2 regions of the Faecalimonas canis genome follow, and region 1 is predicted to be linked to the other one. Evidence: predicted binding sites of a transcription regulator. Region 1 holds the regulator's gene; the other holds the start of a gene.

Region 1 (15,435 bases):
AAGAACCGCGAAGGATTTGACATCAGCGGAGCAACTATTGTAGATCCTGCAACAGATGAAAGAACAGCAGGTTATATTGAAAAACTAGTAGAACTTCGTCAGGCAAAAGGAATGACAGAAGAAAAAGCAAAAGAACTTCTTTTGAACAACTATTTATATTATGGTGTTATGATGGTGAAAATGGGTGACGCAGACGGAATGGTATCAGGAGCATGTCATTCGACAGCAGATACATTAAGACCATGTTTACAGATTTTAAAAACAAAACCGGGAACAAAATTAGTTTCTGCGTTCTTTGTTATGGTTGTGCCTGACTGCGAAATGGGTGCAAACGGAACATTTATCTTCGGTGATTCAGGACTTGAACAAAATCCGGATCCTGAAAAATTAGCAGCGATTGCACTCTCATCAGCAGAATCATTCAAATTACTTGTAGGAGAAGAACCAAAAGTAGCAATGCTTTCACACTCTACAAAAGGAAGTGCAAAACACGCTGATGTAGATAAAGTGGTAGAGGCAACGAAAATTGCAAAAGAACTTGCGCCTGACTTAATGTTAGACGGTGAATTACAGTTAGATGCTGCAATTGTTCCTGAAATTGGAGAATCTAAAGCACCGGGAAGTAAAGTTGCAGGTCATGCAAACGTTCTTATTTTCCCTGACTTAGATGCAGGAAATATCGGATATAAACTTGTACAGAGATTGGCAAAAGCAGAAGCATACGGACCGTTGACACAGGGAATCGCAAAACCGGTTAACGATTTATCACGCGGATGCAGTGCAAAAGACATCGAAGGTGTTGTTGCCATTACAGCAGTACAGGCTCAGGCTGAATAATCTAATCATCTGATAGGAATGATTACGATATAAAATAAGATGGAGGAAAAGAAAATGAATGTATTAGTTATTAATTGCGGTAGTTCATCATTGAAATTTCAGTTAATCAATTCTGAAACAGAAGGTGTACTTGCAAAAGGTCTTTGTGAGAGAATCGGTATTGACGGAAGTCTTACATACCAGCCGGCAGGTAAAGAAAAAGTTACAACAGAAAAACCAATGCCTACACATACTGAGGCAATTCAGTTTGTTATCGATGCACTCACAGATGCTGAAACAGGAGTAGTAAAAAGTTTGGAAGAAATTAATGCGGTAGGACATCGTGTTGTACACGGAGGAGAAAAATTCGCAAATTCTGTAGTGATTACAGATGAAGTTATCTCTGCGATTGAGGAATGTAATGACTTAGCACCGTTACATAATCCGGCAAACTTAATCGGTATTAATGCTTGTGCAAAATTAATGCCTAATACTCCAATGGTTGCCGTATTTGATACAGCGTTCCACCAGACAATGCCTGAGGCTGCTTATATGTACGGACTTCCATACGAATATTATGAAAAATACAAAGTTAGACGTTATGGTTTCCACGGAACAAGCCATAGTTTTGTTTCTAAAAGAGTAGCAGAATTGTTGGAAAAACCATATGAAGAATTAAAAACAGTTGTATGTCATTTAGGAAACGGTGCAAGTGTATGTGCTGTTAAAAACGGAAAATCAGTAGATACTTCTATGGGGCTTACTCCTCTTGAAGGATTGGTAATGGGGACACGTTCAGGTGATATTGATCCAGCAATTCTTGAATTTATTGCAAAGAAAGAAAATTTAGATATTGCAGGATTAATGAACGTGTTAAATAAAAAATCAGGTGTATTTGGTTTGTCTGATAATTTATCAAGTGATTTCCGTGATTTGACTGCCGGAGCAGCAGATGGAAACAGACCGGCACAGATTGCTCTTGACGTATTCTGCTATCGTGTAGCAAAATATGTAGGAAGTTATACAGCGGCAATGAATGGAGTAGATGCAATTGCATTTACAGCGGGAATCGGTGAGAATGTATGTATCGTTCGTTCAAAAGTTTGCGAATATCTTGGATACTTAGGTATTACTGTAGATGAAGAAGCGAATGCAAAACGTGGAGAAGAAATTATGATTTCTACACCGGATTCAAAAGTAAAAGTATTAGTTGTACCTACAAATGAAGAACTTGCAATCGCTCGTGAAACAGTTGCGTTGATTTAATAAATTTTTTTAAAGAATGAATTGACAAATCTGTTTTACATGATATAATAGTTTAGGTATGAATAGGAGTAACACTATGTTAATTAACCTATCAGATGTTTTGTCTGAGCATCATAAGACAATTGAACAAGATTGTCCGATTGAAATGGAAGAATTTAAAAGTGAGTTAGGTGTTTTTCCAATTACAGAGAAAGAAACTTTTCATATTGTGATTAAGCATATAAAGGGAAGAGAACTTTTGATTAGGGGAAATGCAAAACTTACTATTGTAATTCCTTGCGACCGTTGTCTGACGGATGTTCCAACAGAATTTGGACTGGATTTTGAGAAGACTGTCGATTTAAGTGATGAACAGAAAGACGAATTAGATGAAAAGAATTATATTGACGGATATCATTTAGACGTAGACAAATTACTCTACAATGAGATTTTGATAGGATGGCCGATGAAAATTCTATGCAGCGATGACTGTAAAGGCATTTGCAACGTATGTGGTCAAAATCTAAATGAGGGAACTTGTGACTGTGAAGATACGAGTCTTGACCCTAGAATGTCAGTTATCCGCGATGTGTTTAAGAATTTTAAGGAGGTGTAATCTATGTCAATTTGTCCAAAAAATAAATCTTCTAAAGCAAGAAGAGACAAAAGAAGAGCGAACTGGAAAATGAGTGCTCCAAATTTAGTAAAATGTAGCAAATGTGGAGAATTAATGATGCCTCATCGCGTATGTAAAGCTTGTGGCTCATACAACAAAAAAGAAATTATTTCAGTTGACTAATAGGTATTTATGCCTGAGAAGCGTGAGTTTATACTGTGAACTCACGCTTTTTCTGTCTGAAAATTAGGTATTGCTTTTTAAGGTAATGTTTAGTAAAATTAGCATTAGCAATTAGGAGGTAGAATCATGTCTGAAATTACAAAAGTAGCATTAGATGCTATGGGCGGTGACAACGCACCCGGAGAAATTATTCAGGGAGCGATAGATGTCGTAGCAAAAAGACAGGATATTCATATTTTTCTTGTAGGACAGGAAAAGGTTATTGAAAAAGAATTGCAGAAACACGAATATCCAAAGGAACAGATTTCTATTATTAATGCAACAGAGATTATTGAAACGGCAGAACCACCGGTAATGGCAATTCGCAGAAAGAAAGATTCTTCTATTGTGGTAGCGATGAATATGGTAAAGAACGGAGAAGCAGATGCTTTTGTTTCCGCTGGAAGTTCGGGAGCTATTCTCGTAGGCGGACAGGTTCTCGTAGGGCGTATTAAAGGCGTTGAAAGACCGCCTTTAGCACCATTGATTCCGACACAAAGGGGAGTTTCTTTATTAATTGACTGTGGGGCGAACGTAGATGCCAGACCATCTCACCTTGTTCAGTTTGCCAAAATGGGCTCTATTTATATGAAAAATGTTATCGGTATTGAAAATCCGAGAGTAGCCATTGTCAATATTGGGGCTGAAGAAGAAAAAGGGAATGCATTAGTGAAGGAAACGTTTCCTTTATTAAAAGAATGTGAGGATATTAATTTTATCGGCAGTATAGAAGCGAGAGAGATTCCTCACGGAGAAGCAGATGTTATTGTCTGTGAAGCTTTCGTAGGAAATGTTATTTTGAAATTATTTGAAGGTGTAGGCTCGACATTAATAGGTGAAATTAAAAAAGGGCTGATGACAAATCTTCGCAGTAAAATGGGCGCTTTATTGGTAAAACCAACGTTAAAAGAAACTTTGAAGAAATTTGATGCAAGCGAATATGGCGGTGCACCATTATTGGGATTGAATGGATTGGTTGTAAAAACCCATGGAAATTCCACTGCAAAAGAGGTGGCTAATTCCATTATTCAATGTGTTACATTCAAAGAACAACATATTAATGACAAAATTAAAGAAACCATTCAGAAAAAGGATGAATAAGATATAAGAAAAGAGAGGATTAATTATGGAATTTGAAAAAATTAAAGCAATTATTGAGGATGTATTAAATGTAGGACCGGAAGAAATCACAATGGATACTACGTTTGTAGATGACTTAGGAGCAGACTCCTTGGATATTTTCCAAATTATTATGGGAATTGAAGAAGCATTTGATATTGAAATTGAAAATGAAGATGCGGAAAAAATTGTTACTGTAGGAGATGCGGTAGAGCAAATAAAAAATGCTATTAATTAGTCAATAACAGAAAAAGCCCTCAAGGGCTTTTTCATTTTATGAGGGAGAAATATGAAACAAAAATTAAGAGAATTAGAAAAAAAAATCGGTTACAAATTTCAACAGTTTGACTTATTGTGTCAGGCAATGCGTCACAGTTCTTATGCTAATGAAAAACATATGGAAAAGAATGAATGCAATGAACGTTTGGAGTTTCTTGGAGATGCTGTTTTGGAACTTGTATCAAGTGAGTTTTTATTTTTTGAAAATAAAAAGATGCCAGAAGGAGAATTGACAAGAACAAGGGCAAGTATTGTCTGTGAGCCGTCGCTGGCATTTTGTGCTAGAGAATTGGACTTAGGTTCATATTTGCTTTTAGGAAGAGGAGAAGAAAATACAGGGGGAAGATATAGAGATTCTCTTACTTCGGATGCTTTGGAAGCGTTGATTGGAGCAATTTATTTAGATGGTGGTTTTGCTAGTGCAAAAGAGTTTATACACCGCTTTATTTTGAACGATTTGGAACATAAAAAACTCTTTTTTGATAGCAAGACTATCCTGCAGGAGATTGTACAGGGGAATTTTAATGAGCCTATTGAGTATACACTCCTCAAAGAAGAAGGACCGGACCATAATAAATCCTTCTTTATTTCTGTTTCTATTGGAAATGAAGTTTATGGTAATGGTAAAGGAAGAACAAAGAAAGCAGCAGAACAGGAGGCTGCGTATCAGGCAATTTTGGAATTACATAAAAGAAAGTTAAAATAGGTGCTATATGTATTTGAAAAGTATTGAGGTACAGGGCTTTAAGTCTTTTGCCAACAAAATTGTATTTGATTTTCATAATGGAATTACTGGAATTGTCGGACCAAACGGAAGTGGTAAAAGTAATGTTGCTGATGCAGTTAGATGGGTTCTTGGAGAGCAGAGGGCAAAACAGTTGCGAGGCGGTTCTATGCAGGATGTTATTTTTTCGGGAACAGAAAACAGAAAGCCGCTAAGTTATGCGTCTGTTGCCATTACCCTTGATAATACAGATCATCAGTTAGCCATTGATTTTCAAGAAGTTACGGTGACAAGAAAACTGTATCGTTCGGGAGAAAGTGAATATTTAATTAACGGAAGTATATGCCGTTTAAAAGACGTAAATGAATTGTTTTATGACACGGGTATCGGTAAAGAAGGATATTCTATTATCGGACAGGGCCAAATTGATAAAATTTTGAGCGGGAAGCCGGAAGAACGCCGTGAGTTATTTGATGAAGCGGCGGGAATTGTTAAATTTAAAAAGAGAAAAAATATGTCTGTAAAAAAACTGGAAGAAGAAACACAAAATCTGCTTCGAGTTACGGATATTTTATCTGAATTAGAAAAACAGATCGGTCCATTAGAAAAACAATCCGAGAAGGCAAAAGAATATTTAAAAAAGAAAGAAGAATTAAAGACATATGATATTAATTTGTTTTTGTTAGAGAGTGTGCGTATGCGTGAGCAAATCCAAGAAGTAGAAAAGCAATTAGCAAATGCACAGGAAGAATTTTGCTCTGCACAGACAAAGTATGATAATACAAAAACAGAATATGAAGAAATTGAAGGTCAGTTAGAAAAGATTGACGATACAATGGAACGTACAAAAAATCAACTCAATGAAACACATTTGTTAAAACAGCAGTTAGAGGGGCAGATTGATTTATTGAAGGAGCAGATTAATAGTGCGAAAATGAGCGATGAACATTTTGCTCAGCGTTCTTCGCATATTTATGAGGAAATTGAGGAACGCAAAAAACAGCGTGAAGAATACTTGAAGGAGCAGGAAACCTTACAAGAACAGTTAGATACGCAAAAACGTATAGAAAATGAAATCAGTTCCCGATTGACTGAGATACAACTGCGAATTACAGAATTGACTGCAAATGTTGAACAGTGGAAACAGGACATTATGGATGTACTGAATCATAGGGCAGTGACAAAAGCGAAAATGCAGCATTTCGACACATTGCTTGAACAGGTACGTGTACGCAAAGCAGAGATGAATAAAAAGCTAATTGAAATCAGTAGCGATGTAAGTGTACAGGATGAGTCGATTCAACGGTATGAACAGGAATTAAAAGGAATTACCGAAGAAATTCAAGGATATGCTATTGAAGTGAAAGAGCAGGAAGAAAAAATAGAAATTCTGCAAAAAACACTTGCAAAGCAGACGGAACAGTTAAGAGCAGGACAGACTGCTTATCACAGGGAAGCCTCCCGTTTAGAGTCCTTAAAAAACATTACAGAAAGATATGACGGTTATGGAAACAGTATCCGAAAAGTAATGGAGAAAAAAAAGCAGGAAAAAGGATTACTCGGCGTTGTTGCTGATTTGATTAAAGTGGATAAGAAATATGAGATAGCCATTGAAACAGCCCTTGGAGGCAATATTCAAAATATTGTAACAGATAGTGAAGATACTGCCAAAAGAATGATTCAGTATTTGAAACAAAACAAATTTGGGCGAGCAACATTTCTTCCGCTTACAAGCATAACTGCTGGAGGTAGTATTCGTTATCCGGAGGCTTTAAAGGAGAGCGGAGTAATTGGCCTTGCAAACACACTTGTCACAGTGGAAGATAAATTTCATGTTCTCGCCGATAGTCTTCTCGGAAGAACAATTGTTGTTGAAAAAATTGATGACGGAATTTCCCTTGCACGAAAATACAGACAATCTCTCCGTATTGTTACGATAGAAGGGGAACTGATTAATCCAGGTGGTGCAATGACCGGTGGTGCATTCAAAAATACAAGTAATCTGTTAGGAAGACGAAGAGAAATTGAAGAGTTTGAAAAAACAGTTGTACAATTGCAAAAAGAAATGATTTCGATGGAGGCGGAAATTGCAGAGGCGAAACGTGAACGAACCGGCTGTTATGAAAAAATTGAAGAAACAAAACAACAGTTACAGAAAAAATATGTTATTCAAAATACATTAAAGATGAATTTGAATCAGGCAAACACTGAGAAAGAAAATATTTTGAAGATGACGGGGGATATGCATCGCGAAGGAAAGGAACTTGAAGAACAGGTTGCTGAACTTTTAGAAAATCAGGAATCCATTCAGATTGAACTGGACACTTCTGAAAATATGGAAGCAGAATTGAATAAAAAAATCGAGGAACAGCAGGCACTTTTAGAAAAAGAAAAAAATTCTGAGAATGAAACGATGCAGAAAGCAGAAAATATTCATTTGGCATTGGCAAATTTAGAACAGAAAAATGAATTTATTCTCGAAAATCTTTCTCGTATACAAGAGGAAACAGACAAGTTCCAAGAAGAATTACATCAATTACAGCAAAATAAGGAAAACTCCTCTTTAGAAATCGAAGACAAAGAAAAACAAATTCAGGAAATTCGGACAACCATTATCAATTCAAAAGAGTTGTTTGAGGAGATTGAATTAAAAATTCAAAAATTAAATAGTGAAAAAGAAGTTTTAACGCAAAAAAATAAAGATTTTCTTGCAAAGAGAGAAGAACTTTCTAAGCATATGGCGGATTTGGATAAGGAAAGCTTCCGATTAACAAGTAAAAAGGAAGGATTTGAGGAAACTTTAGAAAAACAAATCAATTATATGTGGGAAGAGTACGAGATTACATACAGCAAGGCACGTGAATTGCGAAACGAAAGTTTTACGGATTTGTCAGAAATAAAACGTCAGATTCAATTGTTGAAATCGGACATTCGCAGTTTGGGATCAGTCAACGTAAATGCGATAGAAGATTATAAAAACGTATCTGAGCGGTATGCATTTTTAAAAACACAGTATGATGATTTGGTGGAAGCAAAGGAAACTCTCATCCAGATTATCGAAGAATTAGATACAGCCATGCGAAAACAGTTTGCAGAACGTTTCAAGGAAATAGCAAGTGAGTTTGATAAAGTATTTAAACAATTATTCGGCGGCGGAAAGGGAACTCTTGAATTAATGGAAGACGAAGATATATTGGAAGCGGGTATAAGAATTATCGCTCAGCCTCCGGGGAAAAAACTGCAGAATATGATGCAGTTATCAGGTGGTGAGAAAGCATTGACGGCGATTTCATTATTATTTGCTATTCAAAATCTGAAACCGTCACCGTTTTGTCTTTTAGATGAAATTGAGGCGGCACTTGATGATTCAAACGTAACAAGGTTTGCACAGTATCTTCATAAACTGACGAAAAATACACAGTTTATTGTTATTACACACAGACGAGGTACAATGACTGCTGCGGACAGACTGTACGGTATTACTATGCAGGAAAAAGGAGTTTCCACACTCGTATCGGTGGATTTATTGGAAAAAGATTTAACAAAATAGGAGAAACATTATGGGTGAAGAGAAAAAAGGATTTTTTAAACGACTTGTTTCAGGACTAACAAAGACAAGAAACAGTATCGTTTCAAGTATGGACAGCATTTTCAAAGGGTTTTCTAAAATAGATGAGGAATTTTACGAGGAACTGGAAGAAGTGCTTATTATGGGTGATTTAGGCGTACAGGCAACTTACGCTGTTTTGGACGATTTGCGTGCAAAAGTTAAAGAGCAGAGAATTAAAGAGCCTATGGAATGCAAACAACTTCTTATAGACAGTATTAAGGAGCAGATGCGTGTGGGTGAAACGGCGTATGAATTTGAAAACAGAACGTCCGTTGTTCTTGTTATCGGTGTAAATGGAGTTGGAAAGACAACAACTATCGGGAAACTTGCAGGAAAACTTCGTGCAAATAATAAAAAGGTTGTATTGGCTGCCGCAGATACATTCCGTGCTGCTGCAGGTGAACAACTTGTAGAATGGGCAAGAAGAGCAGATGCAGAATTAATCGGAGGTCAGGATGGTGCAGACCCTGCTGCTATTGTGTATGATGCGGTAGCGGCAGCAAAGGCAAGACATGCTGACGTACTTCTTTGTGATACTGCCGGAAGACTTCACAATAAGAAAAATCTTATGGAAGAATTGAAGAAAATCAATCGTGTTCTTGAGAGAGAGTATCCTGAAGCGTACAGGGAAACATTAGTTGTTTTGGACGGTACAACAGGTCAAAATGCACTTGCACAGGCGCGAGAGTTTAATGAAGTGGCAGATATTACCGGAATTGTATTAACTAAAATGGATGGAAGTGCCAAAGGAGGTATTGCGGTAGCCATTCAGTCAGAGTTGAAAATACCTGTAAAATATATCGGTGTCGGAGAATCTATAGAAGACCTTCAGAAATTTGATTCTGACGAATTTGTCAATGCACTGTTTTATACAGATGACTCATCTGACAAATAGAAAGGGGAAATGGACATGGAGTATAAGACGGTCGCGAAAGGGGAATGTTACAAATTTCCGGAAGGAAAACGCTGTCAGGTTATAGAAGTGGCAACGGATTTTCAGACGGGGGAAGAAATGGTTGTCTATAAAGAAACTGGCGGAGAAGAGATGGTGTATGTAAGAAAACTTACTTCTTTTGTAACAGAAATGGAAAGAGTTTCTGATGAGGAAATGTATCTGATAGAAGAGTTTCTTGATATAGATGAAAATGAGCAGAAATTACATTTTCTGCAGAAACATAAACGTGACATCACAGAAAAATTTATTACTATCGCAGCACAGAGCATGGACTTTGTAGAGAAAGAAACTTCCTTGGAAATGCGGTATCAGGATATTTTACATTTTATCCGAATGAAAATGAAATATGAATGCGGTAGACTTTACTAAAGAGAATCTCCTTATCACAAATGTGGTAGGGAGGTTTTTTTCTTGACAAAAACTGTATAATTGTATACAATTATACAAAATGTAATCGTAGAGAGGAAAGTAAATGGAAAAGGATAGAGGATTTTCTTTAAGTGAAAAAGTATTTCACAAATTGCGTGATGATATTTTATCCGGTGTTTATGAGGAAAACGATGAGTTAAGGGAGATGACAATCGGAAAGGAATTAGGGGTTAGTAGAACTCCGGTCCGTGAAGCATTTAAAAAATTAGAATTGGAAGGACTTGTGAAAACAATTCGGAATAAAGGAACTTATGTGACGGGAATCAGTAAAGAAGATATACATGATATTTTCATTATCCGCTCCCTGTTAGAAAATTTATGTACGGAATGGGTAATTGATAATATTACACAGGAGGAAATGAATGAATTAGAAGAAATTATTCTTCTGTCGGAGTTTCATCTGAAAAAGTCAGGAACTGACAAAATGGCAATATTAGATGGAAAATTTCACCGTATTTTATATGAATCCTGTGGCAGTAAAATTTTAAAACATATTTTATCTGACTTATATAATTACGTTCAGTTTGCAAGAGTATATTCAGTAAAAACAGAAGGGCGTCTTGAACAGTCGGTAGAAGAACATAAGGCCATTTTGGAGGCGATTAAACAGAAAGATAAAGATCTTGCGGGACAATTGATAACCGAACATATGCAATGTGTATTACAAAATTTAGAAAAACATGGTTTTAAATAAAAGGAGGACACTAAAATGGAAAAAATTAAAATGACAACCCCACTTGTCGAGATGGATGGAGATGAAATGACACGTATTCTTTGGAAAATGATTAAGGATACTTTGTTAATTCCGTATATTGATTTAAAAACAGAGTATTACGATCTAGGGTTAGAAAATCGTAATGCTACAGATGATCAGGTTACTGTTGATTCCGCAAATGCGACAAAGAAATATGGTGTTGCTGTTAAATGTGCTACCATTACACCAAACGCTGCCCGTATGACAGAATATAATTTAAAAGAAATGTGGAAAAGTCCTAACGGAACAATTCGTGCTATGCTGGATGGAACGGTTTTCCGTGCACCAATTGTTGTAAAAGGAATTGAACCATGCGTGAAAAATTGGAAAAAACCAATTACGCTGGCAAGACACGCATACGGAGATGTATATAAAAATACAGAAATGATTATTGACAGACCGGGAAAAGTAGAATTAGTTTATACGTCAGAGGATGGCACGGAAAAGAGAGAACTTGTTCATCAGTTTAACGGAGCAGGAATCGCACAAGGTATGCATAATACAAATGAATCTATTGAAAGTTTTGCGAGAAGTTGTTTTAACTATGCGTTGGAAACAAAACAGGATTTATGGTTTGCAACAAAAGATACTATTTCAAAAAAATACGATCATACATTTAAAGATGTTTTCCAAGAAATTTATGAGAAAGAATATGATGCGAAATTTAAAGAGAGTGGTATAGAATATTTTTATACATTGATTGACGATGCAGTAGCGAGAGTGATGAAGGCAGAAGGCGGATTTATCTGGGCCTGCAAAAATTATGACGGAGATGTAATGAGTGATATGGTTTCTTCTGCGTTCGGTTCTTTGGCAATGATGACTTCTGTTTTAGTTTCTCCTGAAGGTTATTATGAATATGAGGCGGCTCATGGTACAGTGCAAAGACATTACTATAAGCACTTAAAAGGGGAGGAAACATCGACAAATTCTGTGGCAACTATTTTTGCATGGACAGGAGCGTTACGTAAACGTGGTGAACTGGACGGCAATAATGAACTGATGAAGTTTGCGGATAGATTGGAAAAGGCAACTCTTGATACGATTGAGAGCGGTAAGATGACGAAAGATTTGGCGTTAATCACATCTATTCCAAATCCAACTGTATTAAACAGTGAAGAATTTATTCAGGCGATTGCCGAGTTACTATAATAATAAAAGGCAAACCTTAAAACGATAAGGTTTGCCTTTTATTATTCCGCCAGTTCCTCCCACTGTTCATACAGAAGTTCCAGTTCCTGCATAATGTTTGCTTTTTCTTCGGAAAGTTCACGGCATTTTACAGAATTGGTATAAATGTCTTCCTGTGTCATTAGTTCGTCAATTTCACCGTCACGTTCCTCCAGAGCGGAAATTCGTTCTTCTGTTTTTCGCAAATCGTTTTGTCGTTTACGTTCTTTTGCCTGTTGTTCTTTTTGTGCTTTCCAATCCAATTTTGTTTCTGATTCAGTTTGGATAGAAGCGGAAGAGAGGGCTTCATTTGCATTTGTGTAAGCGGCAGTTAATTCTTCCTTTTTCTCCAAATAATAATCATAGTTTCCGATATAATTAACAAAGGTATGATTGACTAAGTCAAGAATACGTGTTGCTGTCTGATTGATAAAATATCGGTCGTGAGATACATATAAAATTGTTCCACTATAATCATTTAATGCTTTTTCCAAAATTTCTTTTGACGTAATATCCAAATGGTTTGTCGGTTCATCCAAGATTAAAAAGTTTGCTTCAGAAAGCATTAATTTTGCCAGAGAAACACGACCGCGTTCGCCACCACTTAAATCTTTAATCTGTTTATATACATCATCGCCTGTGAAAAGAAAAGCGGCAAGAGTATTTCGTATCTGTGTATTTGTCAAAGTCGGATAATCGTCTGAAATTTCATCAAAAATTGTTTTTTCCATATGTAGCACATGGTGTTCCTGATCGTAATATCCGATATGTACATTTGTTCCTAAGGTAAATACGCCGCTATCTGCAGGCTGTACCTCATTTAGAATTTTTAAAAGAGTTGTTTTTCCTGTTCCGTTGTCACCGATAACGGCAACGTGTTCGCCACGTTTGATTTCAAAACTAATATCCTGAAATAATTTTAACGCTCCAAAAGACTTGCTTAAATGTTCAACAGTCAGCACATCATTTCCGCTTACGCAGGAGGGTTCAAGAGAAATGTGAAATTCAGATGTCGCCTCCATAGGTTTTTCTACCAGTGTCATCTTGTCCAACATTTTTTCTCGGCTTTCTGCACGGCGAATGGATTTTTCACGGTTAAAAGAACGAAGTTTTTCAATAACTGCTTCTTGATGTTTGATTTCTTGTTGCTGCTTCATATATTCTTTTAATTTTGCTTCACGGACAAGTTTCTTCTTTTGGGCAAATGAAGTATAGTTGCCTAAAAACATCATAATATTGCCTTGCTCCACTTCAATAACTTTTGTCACGACACGATTTAAAAAATAACGGTCATGGGATACGATAAGCACTGCCCCCTGATAGTTGGAAAGATACGTTTCAAGCCATGCAATTGAATTTAAGTCCAAATGGTTTGTCGGTTCATCGAGAAGAAGAATGTCGGGTTTTGTAAGAAGAAGTTTACCTAAAGAAACCCTTGTTTTCTGACCTCCCGAAAGTGTATCTACGGATTTTCCAAAATCTTCTTCAGAAAAACCAAGTCCTTTTAAAACACCTGTTATTTCGCTTTCATAGGCATATCCATTAGCTCGTTCATAAGAAGCGGTAAGATGATGGTATGTCTGTAGACGTTTCTCCAGTTCTTCTCCCTTAAGGTGTTTTAATTCCAATTCGATAGAACGAATTTGATTTTCTAAGGCGATAATATCGGATTTAGCCGTCTTTACTTCCTCGTAAATGGTATTCCCACTTTCTAATTTCTGATGTTGGGAAAGATAACCGATTGTTTTCCCTTTTGCAAGAATAACCTCTCCGCTGTCCAAAGGCAATTCTCCCATAATCATTTTCAAAATAGTCGATTTGCCTGCCCCGTTTAATCCGATTAAGGCTGCTTTTTCATGTTCTTCTATATGAAAAGAACCATCTTTAACGATGATTTGTTCTCCAAATGCTTTATTAAGATTATGACATGCTAAAATCATAATAAATCCTCCCAAAATAACTCATATCTTTTATATTATACTCAAATAGTGCAAAATACAACTAAAAAATTGACTTTACGGGAACTATTCTATATAATATTGCGTAGAATAGATTGGAAGGTGAAATGGATGGAAGAAAGAGAGATTTCTCAGGCAGTAATCCGAAGATTGCCTAGATACTACAGATACTTAGGAGAGTTACTGGAAGACAATGTAGAGCGTATTTCTTCAAATGAATTAAGCAAAAGAATGCAGGTGACTGCTTCTCAGATACGTCAGGATTTGAATAATTTTGGCGGATTCGGACAGCAGGGATACGGCTATAACGTAAAATATTTATATACAGAAATCGGTAAGATTTTAGGATTGGATATAGACCATAATATGATTATTATCGGTGCGGGTAATTTAGGACAGGCGCTGGCAAATTATACATCTTTTGAGAGAAGAGGATTTATTTTCAAAGGCATTTTTGATGTGAACCCAAGACTTTCAGGTGTATCTATACGTGGTGTGCCGATTCGTATGATGGACGAATTGAAAGATTTTATCAATGAACATAATATTGATATAGCCGTTCTCACAATCCCGAAGGCAAAAGCGGTTGAAGTGGCGAAACTTTTAGTAGATAACGGTGTACGTGCTATTTGGAATTTTGCACATACAGATTTAGATTTACCGGAAAATGTTATTGTAGAAAATGTACATTTGTCCGAAAGTCTTATGCGTTTATCTTATAATCTCAGCCGTTATAACAAAGAACATACAGAATAGAATTGAAACAACGTATAGAGAAGATGTGGGAATCCGCCTTTTCCTATGCGTTGTTTTCTTCTGAATGGAAAATGGAGGTGTATGATGTGAGATATGTACTAACGGGCGAAGAGATGCAGTACGCAGATAAATATACGATTGAACAGATGAAAGTTCCATCTTGTGTTTTGATGGAAAGAGCGGCACTTAAAGTTGTAGAGATATTGGAAAAGGAAAAGATAGACTGTTCGGATACGCTGATTGTATGCGGTTCGGGAAATAACGGCGGTGACGGTCTTGTCATTGCACGGCTTTTACATCTGAAAGGGGTTCGTGTAGAAGTATGCTACATGGGTAATAGAGAAACTGCCAGCGAAGAAAACAAACGGCAGTACATGATAGCTGAAAATTATGGCATATCTATCAGAAACACATTAGTGAAAAAAGAATATAGTGTTATTATAGATGCTCTTTTGGGAATTGGGTTAAAAAGAGAAGTTTCAGGAAAATATAGAGAGATTATTGAACAGTTAAATGAAATGAAGGGTACAAAAGTGGCAGTAGATATACCTACAGGAGTATGTGATACAACAGGTGAAATAAAAGGATGTGCTTTTAGTGCGGATTTGACGGTCTGTTTTGCTTTTGAAAAAGTTGGAATGTTGCTTGGAGAGGGACGTCGGTATATTGGAAAAACATATGTTGCGGATATTGGAATTTCGCCGGATGCACTTCCGAGCGGACAGAAACTATATACATATGATCGAGATGATAAAGATGTTCCGATGCCACAGAGAAACCTA
Region 2 (15,435 bases), on a different contig from region 1:
AACCAATTTCATCATCGCCGTCTTTTGTAGCGATTGGCTGAACGTCCATGATTGTTTCTGAATATGTGTGATATTCAGCAGGTGTAATAATATCAATTTTTAAACTGTTTACTAATTCCTGAGATTCTACTGCTTCTTCTTCAATACCTTCTCTGATGTAAAGAGTTGTTCCTTCGATCTTTGTTTCAGGTCCTCTCTTTACTTCTGTAATTTTGAAGTATTTTCTTGTTAAACTTCTGATTAATTTTGGTTCTTGTTCTTTAACCGGTGCTGCAACTTCTGCTCCTGCTGGAAGTTCTACCGCTTTTGCTGTACCTGCACCTGCGTTCATCGGTAATTCAATATGAATATCTTTTCCTTCACCGATATGAATTTTCAACACTCCGCCGTTTGCTTTTGGTGCAACCGGTGGTACTGGTGCTGCCGGTGCCTTTTCAGGTGCTTCAGGTTTTTCTTCAGCAACTGTCTGAACTGCATCAATTACATCACGTGTAACCGGTGTAAGTGAATCGCAAGTTTTTGTTAATTTCGCACCTAAGATTTCTTCAATTGTTAATACCCCATCCAAATTTAATAAACCTGAGTCTACCAAATCATCAAAAATCGCTGGGTCTTCTAAGTTCTCTGGTCCAATTATAATGCCTTCTTCTGCTCTGCAACATAATACTGCAGGGTCTTTTGCATGCTCTTTCGCTGTTTCAGCTGTAATTGACATATCTCTTCCTCCTTGTTTAATCAAGTTTCATCATTTATATATTCTAATCACTCTCGTGATTGTAATACCTATACCGGAAATTCAAGATAAATATCTTTTCCTTCTTTAATAGAAATAATAATTGTATCCCCGTCCTGTGCGGAAATCTCCGTCTGTACTTCCTGCTCTTTTTCTTCCGACGGTGTAACTTTCACTGCAAGTTTTACAGTTCCACCCACCGCTTCTTCCGTAACAGGTGTAAGTGCATCACAATCTTTTGCTGCTTTCACTCCTATAACCTGTCCGATTGTCAGTGCCTCGTCTAAAGTAAACAAATTAGAACTTACCATATCATCCAAAAACATAGGATGTTCCAAATGTTCTGCCGCAATCTCTGTTCCTGCTGCAACTTTTACAGCAAAAACCGCCGGCTTATCTGCGTATTCTTTTACCATTTCATTTGTAATTAACATATCTCGTTCCTCCCTCTTTCTAAATGTCCTGTTCTACCTGTTTAGAAACAGTCAAATATCTGTATAATGGGTGACCGATTGTTCTCATTACATGGTCTGTCTGATGGAATACTTTCAAATTCATTTTTGGTGCTGAACCCATAACTGTGTTTGAACAGTCTGAGCAGTTACCAATAATAATGTATTCACATTTATCTTTTTTAAATTGCATACTGTTCTTCACTTGTCCCGGACAGTTACCCGGTCTTTCACATTTCAAAGCACCACTCTTCATTTCCTGAGCCTGTTTACATCTTGCTACAGAAACAACTTTTGCATTCATTTTTTCTGCAATATCACGCATACGCGCTTCATCTCCACCACAGGCACATACTAAAACGCCCATTGTTGCACCGTGTAAATCAGGAAATTCCATAGTCACAATAATTCCGCCTGTTGTTTTTGTAATCGGTGCATCTAATGTTGTCGCCTTTCCCGTAAATGGTCCGCCCATGATGATTTCGCCATATTCTCCGTCAATTCCGCCGGCTCTCTCAATCAATTCTTCCACACTCGTTCCAACAGGAACATCTTTGAATACATGCGGTTCATTTCCACCGTTCAATTTGCCGATTACTGTCAGATTTTTGCTAAAGCAAGGTTTTCTTTCTTCAATCGCTTCTGTAATTCTCGCTAATGTTTCTACATTGATTACAATTGATTTTGCCACTGAAGGAAGTTCTTCCGGTTTCAATTCAATACCAAGGCATTCTCTTACTACCGCTCTTTCTTCTCCCATCGGATAAATATCAGGAAGTAAGTGAATAGAAATTGCTTCTTCATCTTTCAGTGCTTCTTTTAATGTCTGAACTGCTTTCTCGTTTTTCTTCTTAATAGCAAAAATTGCTTTTGCCGCATTGGAAATTTCCATTGTGTATTTCACACCGCGAACAACTTTGTCGCACTCTTCTTCAATCTGCTGAATGTTATGACGAAGTCCCGGCTCACATTCTGCCGCATTGATGAGAATGTATCCTCCTTGTAAATCCGTTCCGATTTTCACTCCTGTAGGGAAACCAGCTCCTCCCATACCTACAATTCCGGCTGCTTTGATCATGTCGAGTTTGCTTCCTTCTTCAATCTTCTCAAACTCTTCACTCTGCACTTCATCCGGTCTGATGATAATTCTGTCTTCCAAAACATCTATAACTTCACCGTAAACACTTGAGAAAATATTTGCTCCAAGTCCTGTCGGTGTTGCAATCAATGTTCCTTTCTTTACTTTATCACCACTTTTTACAGTTGCCTGGCAAGGTGCACCCACGTGTTGTCTTAATAGAATCTGTACATCTTTCATGACACCATTCTCCTTTTACCTTTATAAAAATTTTACAGAACGTGACGTCCTGTAATTTATTGCTTTTCTCTATAATGTTCTATTCATTTTTCAAAATAATTCGTATTATTTTTAACATTCTTTTGGCGAGGGTATGTGGGAATCGAACCCACCCAGGACGCTCTTAACGCCCAACACTAGTTTTGAAGACTAGGAGGCACACCAGTTACCCATCTACCCTCATGTCATTTTACGCTTTTAGACTACCATAATTCGCTCTGTATTTCAAGTTATTTTTTCTTTTTTTGACATTTTTATTCTAACCAAATAAACATTGACTTTTCAAGGGTTTTCAAGCATAATAACTATATAGAATTGAACTCAATACTAGAATACGGACTAGAACACGGTCTATTTGTTATTTTTTTGTCGTTTTTAACCGTATTTTTTGCTTTTTCCATAACTATTTTATCGGAAATATGCCTGATTCTTTTCGCGGAATACATTTGCCGTATTCCATATATAGATTTTGTCTATAATTAATTTATATTATTCATTATTATAAGGAGGAACGGATATGTCATTAAATCCAACACTTAACAAAGAGCGATTTGAAGTTGCATTTACTGTAGTTGATTCACATACTGTAGGTGAATTTACACGAATCGTATTATCAGGTTTCCCTGAATTAGAGGGAGATACTATGATGGAACGCAAAAATTTCCTTGTAAATCACTGCGACCATTACAGAACAGCATTAATGCTTGAACCAAGAGGACACCACGATATGTTCGGTGCTATTTTAACTGAGCCAATCAGCGAAGAGGCTGATCTGGGTGTTATTTTCATGGACACAGGCGGATACTTAAATATGTGCGGACACGGAACTATCGGTTCTGCAACAGTTGCCGTTGAAACAGGTCTTGTTCCTGTAACCGAACCATATACAGAAGTAGTATTGGAAGCTCCGGCAGGAATTATCCGTACAAAAGTAAAAGTTGAGAACGGAAAAGCAGTAGAAGTTACTTTAACAAACGTACCTGCTTTCTTATATAAAGACAACCTTTCTGTAGAAATTGACGGTGTTACAATCCCATATTGTATTTCTTTCGGCGGAAGTTTCTTCGCATTAGTAGACGCTTCTAAATTAGGATACAACATCGGACCTTCAGCAGTTCCTGCTCTCCAGACTTTAGGAATGAAGATGCTTGAAAAAATTAATAAAGAAATTTCTGTTCAGCATCCGACACTTGACATCAACACAGTAGACCTTGTAGAATTCTACGGTCCTACACCAAATCCTGAAAATGCAGACATGAGAAACGTTGTTATCTTCGGCGAAGCCCAGGCTGACCGTTCACCTTGCGGAACAGGTACAAGTGCTAAACTTGCAACTCTTTACGCTTGGGATGAAATTAAAATCGGAGAAGAATTCCGCTATGAATCTTTCACAGGTTCTGTATTTAAGGGTATCATTAAAGAAGAAGCATCTGTAGGAGATTTCAAAGCAGTTATCCCACAGATTACAGGAAGCGCATATATTACAGGTATGGGAACATATGTCATTGACCCTACAGATCCACTAAAATATGGTTTCTCAATAGGATAAGGAGGTTTAGGCAAGTGCCACGCAAACGCCAATCCCCAAAAAGCAGGATAGTCAAAGCCGCATGGAATCTCTTCTACAAAAATGGCTATGAAGAAACTACGGTAAATGATATTATTGCTGCTTCCAAAACATCAAAAGGTACGTTTTATCACTATTTTAAAGGAAAAGATGCTCTTTTGAGTTCTCTTTCCTACCTTCTTGATGACAAATACGAGGAACTAACAGGAATAATTAATCCCGACTTATCGGCGTATGATAAACTGCTCTTTTTAAATCATGAATTATTTTATATGATTGAAACGAGTATCGATGTGAATTTACTTGCTTATTTATATTCTTCCCAGTTAATTACAAAAGATAAGAAATCTTTGCTGGATAAAAAGCGTTATTATTTCACATGGATTACGGAGATTATTGAAGACGCATTAAAAAGAGGTGAATTTCATCCGGCAAACAGTGTGTCTGATTTAGTAAAACTTTATACAATGTATGAACGTTCTCTTCTTTATGATTGGGCTTTATGTAAAGGAAAATATTCTCTTACAGAATATAGCGACAAACTTCTGCCTCATGTTTTGGACAGATTTAAAGAAGAGATATAAAAATGGGAGAAGACCTTTTGTCTTCTCCCATTTATTTTAACTTAATTTTACTTCTTTTGCCTCTTCCGGCTTAAAGTCATTTCTTAAATCGTAAATGTTGTGTCCGGTAGATTCTCCAAGAACTCTTCCTTCCAAAGAATAGCAGCGGATAAATCTCTTTCCATCAATGCTTGACCAATGTTCCACATCCCATGTGAGATAACCGTCTTCATCCGTTTTCTTTCCTTCTAAATATAAATCTACCTGACGTCCACCCGAAGCCATAAGTTTGATTAACTCTTCTTCGGTAGCCTCTAACTCCACTTTATTTACTGTATCATAAACTTTCATTTTATTCGCTCCCGTCTAGTTAATATATCCTGCTTTTTTCAATTCTTCTTCTGCTTTAACTAAATTTGCATCGGATACAAGAACAATCGGTCCTGTACATCCCATTCCGCTTTCTGCATAGATATTAATTTTCCAAAGTGTTTTAACTGCATCTTCCAAGTCCATAACTTCAATTCCAGGAATCTGTGCCGTTACAACTTCTTTTGGAGGTTCTTTTACTTCTTCAGCCTCAACAGGTTTTGCTGCATTTTTATGTGCATTCAAAATTTCTTTCAGACCTGCTTTATTTGCAGCCTCAAATTCTTTCTTAGCAACCTCAAATACTTTTCCTCGCACAAGTTGACCTGCATAACGGATTGCATTTGCAATAACAGGAGCACCTGACGCACGGGATACAATCATAACAAGTTGTTCATAACCTTCGCCAATTCCTGGGCCATAACCGAATCCTGTCGCCTCAAAACTTCCTCCTGTTGTGAAAGAAGATAACATTTTTACAAGGATATTTCCTGTAAGAGAGTCTGTTACCATAATATCAGGAGATGCCTGCAATACGTCATTTCCTCTCATTACACATCCACCATCTGCTCTTCCCGATTCAGCAAAAGTAATATCGTATCCGTTTTCCTTAAGTTGTTTTAACGCTTTTTCAGTCTGACGTGCACCATCGACATTTAAAATACCAACTGTAGCATTTTTCTTTCCACAGGCTTTCGCTGTAATAATTCCATAAATAGCATTTTTAATCATGCCTTCAATACGGTCTGTACTTGATGTTCCTGTTGTATTTGCGATAAACATTTCTTTTGCAGTTGCAGGTGTCACACAACGACCTACTGTCGAAACACCAATAGGGAACGGGAAGTGCATTGTTACCGCACCGTCAACCTCTCCGTTTTTAAGCATTTCTTCCATTTTTTTGTGACCTTCCTCATCATCAGCCACTTTAATTGTCGTTACACCTTCCGCCTCTAATGTACCGATATAATAAACATCAATTCCGTCTTTTGCTGCTTCCACAGCCGCAGCCATAGAGTTTTCTTCTCCATGTTCGCTTCCCATACCTGTCAGGGCAATTTTCGGACGCTTTCCAAAACTTCCTGTTTCCAGCCCCTGTGCAATTTCCATAAAGGTGGAAGCAATCATTTTTTCTACACTATTTGCCATTTTTTCCACCTCTCTATTCTGCCATAAGAGTTTCTGCAAAATCTTTCATTGCTTTTGCAATTAATCCTTTTACTTCTTCTTCAGAAACACCTGCGTTTTCTTCTGCACCTGTGTTTGCCTGAATTACGAATGATACTCCATCAAAAAGGTTTGTCATACGGCCAAGGAATAAACTTCCTTTACCAATAATCATGGCATTTTTGATTTTACCTGCTTTAATATCTTCCACAGCAAATCCAATATAAGGAACACCTGAAGGAATATGTCCTTGTGTTGGAGCCCATCCTGTTAAACCGTGTTTTGCAGCAAATGCAGGTAATTCTTTTCTGTCAAGTTCACCTTTCTTAACTGCCAAAGCAGCAATCATTTTATAATTTGCTAAAGGAACATCTCCTGCTCCTGCCGGTTTTGTAATATCAGGATTCTGCATTTCAGGAGAGTATTTGTCAATATCAGTAATTTTCATTCCAACTTTTTCAAGCGGAGTCGCAACAAGACTTCCGATTACGTTCTGTGGAGCTGAACCTGTGCCAACTGTATGGCGTCCGAGAATATCAAGATTGATTTCAGGGCTTACCCCATCATTTTCAGAAATAATCACACAGAAACCTGCAAGACAGTCTTCTAAAATTGGAAGACCTTTTTTCACATGATCTTTACCGTTCATACCAAGTTTTGCCGTACATCCTCCGGCTGTAACCGCAACACATTTATACGCACCTGATTTTACAAGTGCTGCTGCTTCGATTAATGCGTGAGAAGGTCCTGCACAGAAACCACGAGAGTCAGAACCTGTTGCATTTAAAAGTCCTGCAACTTCTGCTGCCGCTTTCGCAAAGTTACCGCCTCCGCGCTGATTCATATCACCACACGCTTCCTCAGCACAGTCGATTACATATTCGATTTCAGATTTATCAATTCCTGTATTTCTTACTGCATATAATAAGGCAAGCACGCTTGTCGCTTTGCTCATCATATTTTCGTGCATAACATGAGCAGAAAGGTTCACATCAATATCATGTGCTCTCTTAATGCAACCAACTAATTTTCCGTCAATGTAAAGTCCTTCTGCGTGTTCATCATTTACAAGGTGTTCTATTTCACCAAGTTCAACACCCTCTTCAATTTTTTCAATAATATCTTCTGTAATAATCGGATTGGCAGCAAATGCTTCTTTTGTTGCAGCGACAAATTCTTTGTCTAATTTTACAACTTCAAACATATCGCAAGCCTGTACTAAAAGAAGGAATTCATTTTCCGGCATAATTTCACCGTATTTACCAAATCTTTCTGCTCCTTCTTTCACTTTATCATAATAAGGGAACTCAACTTCTGCAAGTTCATCCGGATGTGCATTTCCAATATATACCTGATTCGGCCAATAATTTACACATTCTTCGTAAGAACGAAGATGGCTGTTTAATTCTTTTAAATATTCAGATTCTGGGTTGACAACTCTCTCTGTTGTCTGTGTTGTTCCATTATATACTACCATTTGTGGAGTATGTGCCAATACATAACTGGCTCCTTTAATTACACTGTTCATTTGAAGGTTCCACCTTTCTTTTAGATGTTTAAATATTGTTTTTATATATACTAAAAATAAAGATTGTGCATATTTGCACAAATTGCATTTGTTGGTATAGAAAAGTTCATAGAACTTTTCTGATACAATAAAAAGGCGATGAAGTAAGCATTTACTTCATCGCCCATAGAAAACCCAAAATCAAATCAGATTTTCGTTATAAATACTTATCTTCTATAAATATTTACAAAATTGTTCACGAATAGATGACATCTCGCCTACGATATCATCAACATCAAGTACCATTTCCATCATACCAACCTGTTCATCGTAAACTTCTTCATCGAATTCTTCTTTCAATTCTGGTTCACATACATGATATACCGTGAGTCCTAACTCGACCCCAGTCAATGGTCCTGCGAATGTTGGGTCACCTGCAGTAACTGTTTCAGCAGCTAATCCTGCTGCCTCTCCTTCTGCTGCTCCAACGATAACTACTAAATTCTCTGCACCAAATTCATCTGCAAAGTCTTTAACACGTTTCTGATTCTCAAGATCCATTGCACCTGCGCTCGTTCAGACAAAGCATTCAGTTGAAGAAAAAACTACTTCTCCGCCGGCTGTCTTAACACATTCAGCGATAGCAGGTCCTGGTACACCATCACGGTCGCCAATGATGATTACTTTTTTACCATCTAAAATTGCCATGGCTTCTTCTCCTTCCTTTCCATTTATTTTTAGCATTATTTATAGTTGAAATGCTTTCACATTTCCGCAAAAGCCCATAGGCTTTATACGCATATTAAGTATACATACTTTTCGTCAAAAATACAAATTAAATATATTTCTGAATCATTGCTTCAATATTTTCCTGTGTAGCATCATCTTTTACTACTTCATCGATTTTTTCTCCATCTTTGTAAATAGCCATAACAGGAAGTCCTAAAACTTTCTGTCCGATAGCAAGACGACGTGCTTTTGTTGTGTTAAGAGATGTGAATTTTAATTTATCTCCATATTTTTCAGCCATTTCATGAACAAATGGCATCAAAGCCTGACATGGCACACAGCCATCTCCGTAAAAATCTACAAAAACATATCCTTCTGCTTCCAATACCTCAGGCTGAAATGTTGTTTTATCTAAATCTAACATTGTTTTGTCCTCCTTCAAGAAATTATTCCATTTCGTTAATATATTTTTCACACTGTGTTGTGGCAATAGCACCATCTGCTGCCGCTGTTACTACCTGACGAAGACTTTTTACACGAACATCTCCCGCTGCAAATACGCCAGGGATATTTGTACGCATATTTTCATCTGTAGGAATGTATCCTCTTTCGTCTAATTCAAGTCCTTTGCCTTCAAAGATTTTTGTGCTTGGCAATGTTCCGATAAATCCGAATACACCAAACATTCCGTCTTCTTCATCCGCTTCAATCTTTGTCAATTCTCCGGTCTTAACATTTTTTACTGTCATTTCTGAAAGAATACCATCTCCGCCGACTTCTTCTACAACCGTATCCCACATAAAGTGAAGTTTAGGATTTTTGAATGCTTTTTCCTGAATAGATTTTGCTGCACGAAGTTCATCACGTCTGTGAATAATTGTAACTTTTCTTGCAAACTTTGTCAGATACATTGCTTCTTCAACAGCAGAATCTCCTCCGCCTACAACGTATACTTCAAAATCTTCAAAGAAGTTTGCATCACAGGTAGCACAGTAAGAAACACCTTTACCCATGAATTCTTTTTCACCTTTGCAGCCAATCGGTCTTGCGAACGCACCAGTTGCAATGATAAGTGTTTTACCACAATATTCTCCTTTTGCACTGATTAATTTCTTTACATCGCCTTCAAGAACTACATCATTGATAACATCAGTAACACGTTCTACACCGAATTTTTCACATTGCTCTGTCATTCTTGCGATTAAAGAAGGTCCTGATTCTCCTTCTACAATCTGTCCCGGATAGTTTTCAATCTCATCTGTGATTGCAATCTGTCCGCCGTCTTTCCCTTTTTCTACAATCAATGTAGACATACGGGCTCTCCCTGCATACAGACCTGCCGCTAATCCGGCAGGACCTGCACCAAGGATAACTACGTCATAAATCTTGCTCATAACGTTCTCTCCTTCTCGCTGTTATTATTCAAAGATTGTCTGGTCTTCAACTTCTACTGTCAATGCGTGAAGTGCTTTTTCAACTAAGTTTCTACGCAATTTCTTTTCTTCATCTGCTTCTAAAGCAGGATTTCCGAGTGGATGAGGAATTGCTACTGCAGGAACAATTCTGTTTGCTCCTACTGTCATTGAAATAGGAGTTACTGTACATACGTGAACTACCGGAAGTCCAGCACCTTCTACGCCTTTTACCATCGTTGCACCGCAACGTGTACAAGTACCTCAAGTAGAAGTTAAGATAACTGCATCTACTCCGTCATCAATAAGTTTCTGTGCAAATTCTTCTGAGAATGCTTTTGCAGAAGCAACCGCTGTTCCGTTACCAACTGTTGTATAGAATTTATTGTGTAATTTTCCAATCACACCTTCTTTTTCCATGTCACGAAGAACATCTACAGGTAATACACGGTCAGCATCTTCATTAGCATATACAGGGTCATATCCACCATGTGCTGTTTCATATGTGTCTTCTGTTAAATCCATAACACCTGTAATGTCATATTCACCATAATGAGAAGCGTTAGAACTTTCAATGTGGTCAGGATTTCCTTTTGGAACAATACCGCCTGATGTTACTAAAGCAATTGTAGCCTTAGATAAATCTTTGATTGCAGGCATTGGTGGAACTCTGTCAAATGCAGGCATTGGATATTCTGTTGTGAATGGTTTGTTTGCCAATTTTTTTAGTAGCATATCTACTGCACGTCTTGAACCACGTTTTTCTTCAAAGAAGTTTACACGAACACCATTTGGCATATAGTGATCCTGACAAGATGCACCAATTGCTTCTCCTTTTGCTAATTTTAACGCTAAAGGTGCCATATTTGCAACTGCCGCTCTCATACCTGCAGCACTATTTTTTGTAGGTACTGTGTATACTTTATTTTTAAACATATCAGCACCAGGGTTTTCTTCGTACATACCTGTTACAGCAGGAATCCCTAATTCTTCCTGAACTGCATCAGCAATTGTACCACAGGCAACTCCGTAACGTCCTGCGTTAAATGCAGGTCCTGCAACGAATACGTCAGGATTTTCCTCTTTTACCCATGCTAAAATTGTTTTCTTTGCTTCTTCAAGGTTTTCATTAAACCATGAGTCACCACATACGATTGTCGCTGTGATTTCTGCTTCATCTTTAAAACTTGCTTTAAATGCAAGGCCCGGTCCCATTACTTCCCCTTTGTGAAGTTCTGCAGGAATATGAGCCATTTCTTCTCCACCGATATTAGCGAAGAACTGGTTAATATAATGTACTACTTTAATCATTGTCTATTTTCCTCCTTCCCTATCTTGCACTTAAGTAACCGAAACCTGTTTCGTTTGTTGCTCCGGTAATTGCCTGAATTTCAACTTCGATTGTTCCATCTTCACGCAAGCTGTGTTCATTACCACCGGCAATTGTATTTACATAATCTAATGTTCCGATAACTTTGTCAAGTTTTGGAAGAACAATTACCTGATTAGCATTTCCGCCTGTTACTACTGCATCTGCCGCCGCATCTGCATCTGCCAATGACTGAGATTTACCGTCACGTCCTGCATATTCGTCAGTAATGATAACTGTCTTAATGCCTTCTGCTTCGATTTTCTTACAGTTCATAATAAGGTCTGTATCCGGATTACCAAATCCTTCCTGAGATACAACTACACCGTCAAGGTCTAATAAGCGGCATAATTTTGCTGTCCAGTCAGATGAACGCTGTTTATCAGCTAAATATACATTTTCATTTGTTAAAATGTGTGCTACAAAGTTAAGTGTTTTTCCGTGTTCTGCAAATAAGTCATGTACAACAGGATTGTTTTCATGAACATATGTTGGGTTTTTATCACAAGCAGATACACAGTTACCTGAAACGATTGCCCCATCCATAACTTCCGTTGGTGTCATCATTGTAGATAATGTTTTCTTAGCGTCTACTCCGTATACATATGTGTCATGTAATAACCCCTGTGACTGTAACATCTGTACATATGCAACTCTTGGAAGTCCAGGTAATTTTTCAGCGCCTTCCATAATTCCATATGTTTCAAATACTTCTGTTGAATCAGGTGTTAATTCACGTGCTAATTCTCCTAGATATACTGCAACTCTGAATCCTGCAAATCTTACTGCCGGTTCATAATCGTGCTGTTTAAGTCCGTCAACTGGTTCACAAACAACTACTAAGTTATTTAATTTTGAGAAAGGTGTGTAATCAGCGCCAGGTCCTGTCATATCAATGATACCTTCCTGGAAACCAACGATTTTACCTGCTGTTACAACAGCCATTCCTTTTAATGCATATGTTTTTCCTTCACCAACTGTATCTACTTTGTTGATTACTCCAGGGAATACTCCGCCTCTTCCCTCAACTTTTACTCTTGGTTCAATAACATCTTTAACAGGTGTAATTCTTACGCTTTCACCCGGTCTTGCAATATCCAATTTACAACTTTTGATTTTTTCGTCCTCAAGAACGATTGCTTTTACAGCTTCTTCATTAACATAAAGCACTCCGTCTTCAATTTTTGATTCCGGACCAAATTGAATATCTTTAATGTTAATGTGCCCTAATTCTAATCTTCTCACTGTAAATTACCTCCTTTGATTTGTGTTTATATTACTTTAAGCACTTTTCGTGCCAGAGTACTGTTTTACCATGCCGTTGCTGACGGCAATGCACTGCTAATCAGTGTATAGTCAATATATTGGAAATCGTCATAAACATCTTCTGCATATTTATCGGATTTGAATTCAAATTTACCGCAGGAATGTATTGCCTGCTCTATAATTTTCACCGCTTCTTGATTAAGCCCTTTTACTTTTTCGGAAACCATAACGGATTTATACGGTGTTTCGTTCGGCTTGACACTCCCTGAAAGAGGGTGTGTCAGAAGTTCATGTCCCTTATAAATATAATCCCGAACTTTTTTTAATGTGTCTTCATAAGAAATATCTTCGTATTCTACTGTATATTCCTGTCCTAATTTTTCTACGATAAGAGGATTGTTTGTTAAAATAATAAAATCTGCTTTCATGTTCTCACCTGTCTGTCTTTTTATAAAAATGGGACGGTTTAATGCAATACTTCTTTGATTGCCTTTAAGCCGTCCCACCTGTTCCAGTGTCAATTCTTCAACACTCAGTTCAGAGTATGGTCCGCTTTTTGCTCCTTTTGCCTGAAAGTTTCACCCAACACTGACGATTGTCAGGCTTGCATCTTCGGCGGTCATTTGACTCTCTCACAAAAAACATCTTCCCATATTTCTAAATCTTCATTATTCTATTTTTTCTTTTTCATCTGATTTGGTTTGAAATTTTGGAAGTAGTCATTATGTACTTTCTTAACCATTCCGCTCAATGCCCACAGACCTATAACGTTAGGAATTACCATCGCACTGTTAAAGCAGTCTGCCATATTCCATACAAGGTCAACTTTCTGTGCTGAGCCAACTACGATACATACGCATACAAGCACTGCATAAATTTTTACTGCTTTGCTGCCAAACAAGTATTTAATATTTGCTTCACCGAAGAAATACCATCCGATGATTGTTGAAAATGCGAAGAAGAACATACAAATTGCAATAAAGACTTCTCCACCTTTTCCGAATACACTCGAGAAACCAACCTGTGTCAGAGCCGTTCCTGTATAAACTGCATTTGTAAGTGGGTCAATTTTTCCAACCATTCCGCTTGTAAGGATAACAAGTGCTGTCAATGTAAGAACAACGAATGTATCAATAAATACACCCATCATTGCTACAAATCCCTGCTCTACCGGATGATCCACTTTCGCAACTGCGTGTGCGTGCGGTGTAGAACCCATACCAGCTTCGTTAGAGAATAATCCTCGTCCAACGCCTCGAGCCATTGCCCTTGATACTGTCCAACCAAGAACACCACCACCGATTGCCCGTGGATTAAATGCTCCTACAAAAATATCGTGGAATGCTTTCGGAACCATCTCACCATTTACGATAATAACGATTAAAGCACCTACAATGTAGAACGCTGCCATAACTGGAACGATTTTCTCTGTCAGAGAAGCAATTCTTGAAATACCTCCGACAAATACGAACAGAGAAATTGCTGCGATAGCGATACCAATAATCCAAGGATTAATACCGAATGCTGTTCCAAACGCATCACTGATAGAGTTTGACTGAACTGCGTTACCCATAAATCCTAATGCAAATACAATAAGTACTGCAAAGACTGCTGCGAGAACTTTTCCGAATGTTCCCTTAAATGCTGCTCTGATGTAGTATACAGGACCACCTGTTACAACACCGTCATCACCGACTTGTTTGTACTTCTGAGCCATAAGTGCTTCGGCATAGATTGTTGCCATTCCTAAAAATGCACTTATCCACATCCAAAAGATTGCTCCCGGTCCACCCATTGCAATGGCTGTTGCCGCTCCGGCAAGATTACCGGTACCAACCTGTGCCGCAATCGCTGTTGCTAACGCTTGGAAAGAGGACATTCCGTCTTTGCCGGCTTTTCCGCTCTTCTTAAATAAGCCACCAAATGTTCGCTTCCATCCTTCGCCAAATCCTCTGACCTGAATGAAGCCAAGACTGAAGGTAAACCATAGACCTGTACCTACGAGTGCAACTAGAAGAATCTTATCTGCTAATACACCCTGAATCGCCAATACAATTTTGTTTAAATCCAAACAAATCCCTCCTCCTATAAATGTCTTCCATAAACATTATTTATGTTATTTATAATACTGCATTTAGGAGAAAAGTGCAATAAAATTACATAATTCCAGTTTTTTTCGTTAATTTTTCCCTAATCTTTTAAATTAAAAACCATTTTATAGGATTTAGGGTTATAGATTTTTTCTATATTTATGCACATTGCACATATTTTAACAAAGTCGAAAAAAGAAGGCATATCCGCCTTCTTTTCCCCTGACTTATACCATGCATTCGTGGATTTCTTCTTCCTCAATTCCCACTTCCTGCATCACCTTTTTAATCTGTTCCAACTCAGTTAATTCAGCACACCAAGATAATCCGCACCCCGCGGAAATTGTCCGTGGGACAGGGATTAATCTCCCTGAAACCTCATGCTCCTTGCAGGCTTTTTCCATCGCCATAGCATCTGCTGTCGTATGAAACGTTACGACTAATTTTAATTCTTTCTTTCTCATTTTACTCAATTATAATTTCGAATTCTGAGCCTTTCTGTGTGGAAGTCGCTTTCTTTCCATGATCTTTCGCATATTTTTCCACATTTGTCTTTTGATGTGGTTCGCTTACCAACACCTTTACCGGACCTTTTGCTGTTTTTAACGCTTCCGCTGTCAACATAAGCGGTTCCGGACAAGAAAGTCCTCTTGCATCTACTTCTTTCATATTTTTTCCTTCTTTCCTAGAGTATCATATTTTTATTCTTATTTCTAGCGTGTTTTTCTTTTGTTTCCTACAAATGCAATAGCAAACAATAATACAATACAGATAACCGCCGCTACTTTACCTTCTATAGATGGTCCTCCGATAACTGCTGCCGCTTCTTTTGTTGCAGGCGCTGCCGCTGCTGA

Evidence for each region. Region 1 encodes Rex, which represses fermentation and respiration genes when NADH is low (regulators of the CRP and FNR family bind a similar motif). Its sites were predicted from a motif close to ATTGTTAANTANTTAACAAT; they were not measured.
Region 2: a site for Rex is predicted at 2,897-2,916, ahead of ACYPXO_RS08885 (proline racemase family protein). Genes of this name have one in related genera too.

What each region holds. Positions count from the first base shown of each region.
Region 1 is NZ_BAAHSI010000036.1:101,164-116,598, reverse strand. Features, by position in the region: gene pta (phosphate acetyltransferase) at 1-837, shown strand, start outside; gene ACYPXO_RS10390 (acetate kinase) at 892-2,082, shown strand; gene ACYPXO_RS10385 (YceD family protein) at 2,159-2,677, shown strand; gene rpmF (50S ribosomal protein L32) at 2,681-2,860, shown strand; gene plsX (phosphate acyltransferase PlsX) at 2,987-4,000, shown strand; gene acpP (acyl carrier protein) at 4,026-4,256, shown strand; gene rnc (ribonuclease III) at 4,308-5,003, shown strand; gene smc (chromosome segregation protein SMC) at 5,011-8,571, shown strand; gene ftsY (signal recognition particle-docking protein FtsY) at 8,582-9,526, shown strand; gene ACYPXO_RS10350 (DUF1653 domain-containing protein) at 9,542-9,955, shown strand; gene ACYPXO_RS10345 (GntR family transcriptional regulator) at 10,059-10,709, shown strand; gene ACYPXO_RS10340 (NADP-dependent isocitrate dehydrogenase) at 10,725-11,921, shown strand; gene abc-f (ribosomal protection-like ABC-F family protein) at 11,963-13,879, opposite strand; gene ACYPXO_RS10330 (redox-sensing transcriptional repressor Rex) at 14,009-14,653, shown strand; gene ACYPXO_RS10325 (NAD(P)H-hydrate dehydratase) at 14,740-15,435, shown strand, end outside.
Region 2 is NZ_BAAHSI010000031.1:21,709-37,143, forward strand. Features, by position in the region: gene prdA (D-proline reductase (dithiol) proprotein PrdA) at 1-715, opposite strand, end outside; gene ACYPXO_RS08870 (sugar transporter) at 784-1,167, opposite strand; gene prdC (proline reductase-associated electron transfer protein PrdC) at 1,187-2,503, opposite strand; tRNA gene ACYPXO_RS08880 (tRNA-Sec) at 2,627-2,724, opposite strand; gene ACYPXO_RS08885 (proline racemase family protein) at 3,060-4,091, shown strand; gene ACYPXO_RS08890 (TetR/AcrR family transcriptional regulator) at 4,106-4,693, shown strand; gene ACYPXO_RS08895 (hypothetical protein) at 4,730-5,023, opposite strand; gene grdD (glycine/sarcosine/betaine reductase complex component C subunit alpha) at 5,039-6,190, opposite strand; gene grdC (glycine/sarcosine/betaine reductase complex component C subunit beta) at 6,204-7,736, opposite strand; gene grdA (glycine/sarcosine/betaine reductase complex selenoprotein A) at 7,950-8,423, opposite strand; gene trxA (thioredoxin TrxA) at 8,551-8,868, opposite strand; gene trxB (thioredoxin-disulfide reductase) at 8,891-9,838, opposite strand; gene grdB (glycine reductase complex selenoprotein B) at 9,863-11,167, opposite strand; gene ACYPXO_RS08930 (glycine/sarcosine/betaine reductase component B subunit) at 11,187-12,470, opposite strand; gene ACYPXO_RS08935 (GrdX family protein) at 12,536-12,919, opposite strand; glycine riboswitch at 13,039-13,138, opposite strand; gene ACYPXO_RS08940 (alanine/glycine:cation symporter family protein) at 13,165-14,562, opposite strand; gene ACYPXO_RS08945 (DUF3343 domain-containing protein) at 14,809-15,045, opposite strand; gene ACYPXO_RS08950 (sulfurtransferase TusA family protein) at 15,047-15,250, opposite strand; gene yedE (YedE family putative selenium transporter) at 15,295-15,435, opposite strand, start outside.